2 regions of the Kribbella sp. NPDC050281 genome follow, and region 2 is predicted to be linked to the other one. Evidence: riboswitches for the same ligand, from Rfam matches in the RefSeq annotation. Region 2 holds a riboswitch; the other holds the start of a gene.
The links. A riboswitch is a leader RNA that binds a small molecule or an ion and turns the genes downstream of it on or off. The one in region 2 is predicted to bind S-adenosylmethionine.
Positions count from the first base shown of each region.

Region 1: another riboswitch for S-adenosylmethionine. It lies ahead of AB0I34_RS37890 (aminotransferase class V-fold PLP-dependent enzyme); the one in region 2 lies ahead of thrC (threonine synthase).

Region 1 is NZ_JBFAKS010000049.1:50,318-52,706, forward strand. It holds gene AB0I34_RS37880 (DinB family protein) at 1-109, opposite strand, end outside; gene AB0I34_RS37885 (hypothetical protein) at 115-903, opposite strand; SAM riboswitch class IV at 974-1,087, shown strand; gene AB0I34_RS37890 (aminotransferase class V-fold PLP-dependent enzyme) at 1,104-2,389, shown strand, end outside.
Region 2 is NZ_JBFAKS010000031.1:21,952-24,340, forward strand. It holds gene AB0I34_RS29265 (cation:proton antiporter) at 1-1,103, shown strand, start outside; SAM riboswitch class I at 1,175-1,315, shown strand; gene thrC (threonine synthase) at 1,329-2,389, shown strand, end outside.

The sequences.
Region 1 (2,389 bases), on a different contig from region 2:
GCAGCGTGGTGCGGTAGAAGGTCAGATACCCCTGCAGGAGCTCGCGCTCCGGCGCGGTCAGCGAGCCGTCGGGCCGGTCTACGTCAGGCGCTGTCCACTCCGTCGTCATGGCCCCTATCCAACACCAGCCTCCAGGTAGCGCAGCCCCTGCTTCATCCATTCGCGCGGATTGGTGTCGAGCCGCTCCGCCCAGGCCGGCTCGGACTCGCCGCGCAGCCAGGCGTAGCGCGCGAGTGCGTACCCGTACATCGCCTCGGTCAGGTAGCCGAGCTTGGAGGTTCGGTAGTGCGTATGGGTCCGGTAGAACTCGAAGGACGCGTTCGCGCTGAAGATCCCGAAGCCGACGAAGACCGTGAACAGGTCGGTCAGCGGTTCGCCGTCGCGCCGGTCCGGATCGATCCGGTCCTCGCCGAGAAGCCGCTCGTGGCCGAGCTCGTGGACCATGGTCGCGACCAGAGCCACCGGCCGCTGCGCCTGCTTCATGTCCACCGTCACCACGGTGACGCCGTCGCGCTGACGCCAGTGCGCTGCCGCCCCGGACGACTCGGAGTTCAACCCCAGATTCGCGACAAGCTCATCGGGCTCATCCGGCTCGAGGTCCAGCCGGACTCGGTCCACCGGCACCTCCACGTGATCGCACAACGTCCGGAACACCGCCCGTACGTCGTCCTCCGAGCCGCTGTACCCGGCCGGGAACCACGACTCCTCGGGAACCACCACCGGCCGGCGCAGGAGCTCGTCACCGAACTCGGCGACGAACCAGTCGAGATTCTCCTCGATCCAGAGCTGCTCCACGCTCCGGACCGGACAGCTGGCCTTCTTCCACCACATCCCCACCACCTCCCGCCCGGTCGGACGCACCAGCCGCGCGAATGGTTGCGGTCCGGACCGGCGTCTCAACATGCGTGCGACGATCTCACATCACGAGATCGGGCTGGCGTGGATCGAGGCCCGTTCGTTACCGTTCTCGGCAGGTCATGAGTGCCAGCGTCAAGCCCCGGCTTGCTGGCCGGCAACCCTCCTCCGCGGTGGGGTGCCCCGGGTGAAGACCGGGCCGTGCGGATACCCCGTTCGGCAAGCGCGGACTTCCTGGGAGCAGCACCATGTCGATCCTCTCCATCCTCGAGCCTGCCAGTACGGCGACCCCGCGGCCGACCGTCGCCCGGCTCGCCACCGGCAGCGTCCCGGCCACCGTCGGCTCGGACCTCCTGGTCCCGCTGGCCGACGGCCGAGTGACGGACTACGCGAACTTCGACCACGGGGCCAGCGCGCCGTGTCTGGAGTCGGTCCGCGCCAGTGTCGAGGCCGCACTGCCGTCGTACGCGTCGGTGCATCGCGGCAACGGTTACGCCTCCCGCATCACCACGCAGTGGTACGAGCAGGCCCGCGCCGAGGTGCACGCCTTCGTCGGCGCCCGTGCGGACGACCAGGTGATCTTCACCCGGCAGACCACCGACGCGCTGAACCTGCTCGCACATGTGGTGCCGGCGGACGCGACCGTCATCGTTTTCGAGTCCGAGCACCACGCCGCGCTCCTCCCCTGGCCGGCCGAGCGGACCGTCCGCCTTGCCGCGCCGAGCTCCCCGACCGAGGCCGTGACGAACGTCGCGGACGCGCTCCGGGCCGCGCCCGAAGGCCCCCGGCTGGTCGTGGTCACGGGTGCATCGAACGTCACGGGTGAGATCTTCCCGATCGCCGAGATCACCGCAGTAGCCAAGGCCCACGGGGCGAGGGTCTGCCTGGACGCCGCCCAGCTCGCGCCCCACCGCGCCGTTGACATCGAGAAGCTGGATGTCGACTGGGTCGCACTGTCCGGCCACAAGCTCTACGCCCCGTACGGCGCTGGTGCGCTCATCGGTCGCGTGGACTGGTTCGACGCCGCCGCCCCCTACCTGTACGGCGGCGGCGCCACGACCGCAGTCACGGGCGACACCGTGGTCTGGGCTACCGGCCCGGCTCGCCATGAGGGCGGCTCCCCCAACGTCATCGGTGCGATCGCACTGGCCTCCGCGTGTGCCGCGATCACCAAGCATCGCGACGCCATCGAGCAGCACGAGCGCAGTCTGCTGGCCCGGCTCCGCACCGGTCTCGCCCAGCTCCCCGGCGTCACGACGTACTCGATCTTCGCTGAGGACGCGGACCGCGTCGGCACTGTCTGTTTCACGATCGCAGGGCTGAGCTCGAAGCTCGTGTCGGCGGCGCTCAGTGCGGAGTACGGCATCGGTGTGCGTGACGGCAAGTTCTGCGCCCACCCCCTGGTCGGCCACCTGCTCGCCGGCTCCCCCGAGCACGGCACTGCCGTCCGCGCGAGCCTTGGCCTCGGTACGACGCGTGAGCACGTGGACCGTCTCGTCAACGCCGTACGGACGCTCGCCACGAGCGGACCGCG
Region 2 (2,389 bases):
TCCTGCTAGGCCTGGCAGTCGGCGACCGGGAGCTCAGCCCGATCGCCGAACCCGAGGTCACCAAGCACCTGGCCGAACTGACAGTGATCGTCGCCCTGATGGGCGTAGGTCTGGCCATCGACCGCCCGATCAGCCTGCTGCAGTGGAGAGTCACCTGGCGACTGCTGTTCGTCGCGATGCCCGCAGGGGTCGCTGCACTGACCGGAGTCGGCTGGCTGCTCGGCCTCGCGCCGGCGACGGCGCTGCTCATCGCCGCCGTCCTGGCGCCCACCGACCCGGTGCTGGCGTCCGACGTCCAGGTCGGCGGGCCGACCACCGGGGAGGACGCCGAGCTCGACGAGGACGACGAAGTGCGGTTCGCGCTGACCTCGGAGGCCGGCCTGAACGACGGTCTGGCCGCTCCGCTCGTCTACCTCGCCGTATTCATCGCCACCAAGAGCTTCTCGCCGGTCGAGTGGCTGGCTTGGGACGTGGTCGGCAAGTCGGTCATCGGAGTCGCCGTCGGCTTCGGGGCGGGCTGGTTGCTGGGGAGGATGACCTTCTCGGCGCCGGCGCGGAGTTTCCGCCTGGCGGACTCTCGCGAGCCGGTGCTGGCGCTGGCCATGACCCTTGGCGTGTACGGGCTCACCGAGGTCCTGCACGGCTACGGCTTCATCGCGGTGTTCGTCGCGGCGCTCACGCTCCGGTCAGCCGAGCGTCGTCATGACTTCCACGAGGAGTTGCACGACTTCATCGGTGAGCTCGAACACATCCTGACCTGGGGAGTGCTGCTGCTCCTCGGTGTCGCGATCACCGGCGGTCTGCTCAAGCCGCTCACGCCGGCCGGCGCAGCGATCGGCGTACTGCTCGTGCTGGTGGTGCGCCCACTGGTTGCCTGGCTGTCGCTCGCGCGCACGGAGCTGGACCGGTCGGAGCGCTGGGCGACTGCGGCCTTCGGGGTCCGTGGGGTGTCGTCGATCTACTACCTGGCCGCGGTCGGCGCGCACTTCAGCTCCGAGTTGCCGTGGTTGTGGGCGACGCTCGGTTTCACCGTGGTCCTGAGCGTCGTACTGCATGGCATCGCCGCCACACCGGTCATGCGCTTTCTGGAACAGCGGAGTTAGCGCTGAGATCGGCCGTCTCGGATGGTGGGAAGTGAAGACACAATATGGACCCGATTGGGTAATCTCGGGGGAGCTCATCCAGAGGGACTGAGGGAAACGGCCCGTTGATGTCCCGGCAACCCTCCCCGTTGAGGTCCCAGTCCGGGGCCCTCGCGGCGGAACGGTGCCAAATCCGTCCCGCGCCGAGATCCGGCTCCCGGGGAAGATGAGAGGGGAACCTCACTCATGAGCCTGACCGCCACCCACACGATCCGTGAAGGTGCCTTTGGCAACGGTACGCACCTGAGCTGTCGCGCCTGCGGGGCGAAGTCGCCGCTCGGTCCGTTCTACGCCTGTATGGAATGCTTCGGTCCACTCGAGGTCGGGTACGACTACCCGGCCATCACCCGCGAGCAGATCGAGGCCGGACCCAAGAACATCTGGCGCTACCAACCGCTGCTGCCCGTCCCGGTCGACGTGGCCAGCTTCCCGAACACCGAGCCGGGCTACACCCGGCTGATCGACGCCGGCAACCTCGCCCGCGAACTCGGCCTGCGCAAGCTGTGGGTCAAGGACGACTCGGGCAACCCGACCCACTCGTTCAAGGACCGCGTGGTCGCGTCCGCCCTGAGCGCCACCCGCGAGCTCGGCCTGAAGGTCTTCGCCTGCCCCTCCACCGGCAACCTGGCCAACGCCGTCGCCGCGGCCGCCGCCCGGGCCGGCATCCGCTCGGTCGTGTTCATCCCGCACGACCTCGAGCGCCCGAAGGTGATCACCACCGCCGTGTACGGCGGCACCCTGGTCGCCGTCGAAGGCAACTACGACGACGTGAACAAGCTGGCCTCGGAGATCGCCGGCGAGGAGGAGGGCTGGGCGTTCGTCAACGTCAACGTCCGCCCGTACTACTCCGAGGGTTCCAAGACGCTGGCCTTCGAGATCGCCGAGCAGCTCGGCTGGCGGCTGCCGCAGCAGATCGTCATCCCGGTCGCCTCCGGTTCGCAGCTGACCAAGATCGACAAGGGCTTCACCGAGCTCGGCAAGCTCGGCCTCGTCGACGCCACCGACTACAAGGTGTACGGCGCGCAGGCGACCGGCTGCTCGCCCGTCGCGCAGGCGTTCCGCGACGGCCACGACGTGGTCAAGCCGGTGAAGCCGTCGACGATCGCGAAGTCGCTGGCGATCGGCAACCCGGCCGACGGACCGTACGTGCTGGACGTCGCCCGCCGTACCGGCGGCGTGATCGCGGACGTCAGCGACGAGGAAGTGGTCGAGGGCATCCAGTTGCTGGCCCGGACCGAGGGCATCTT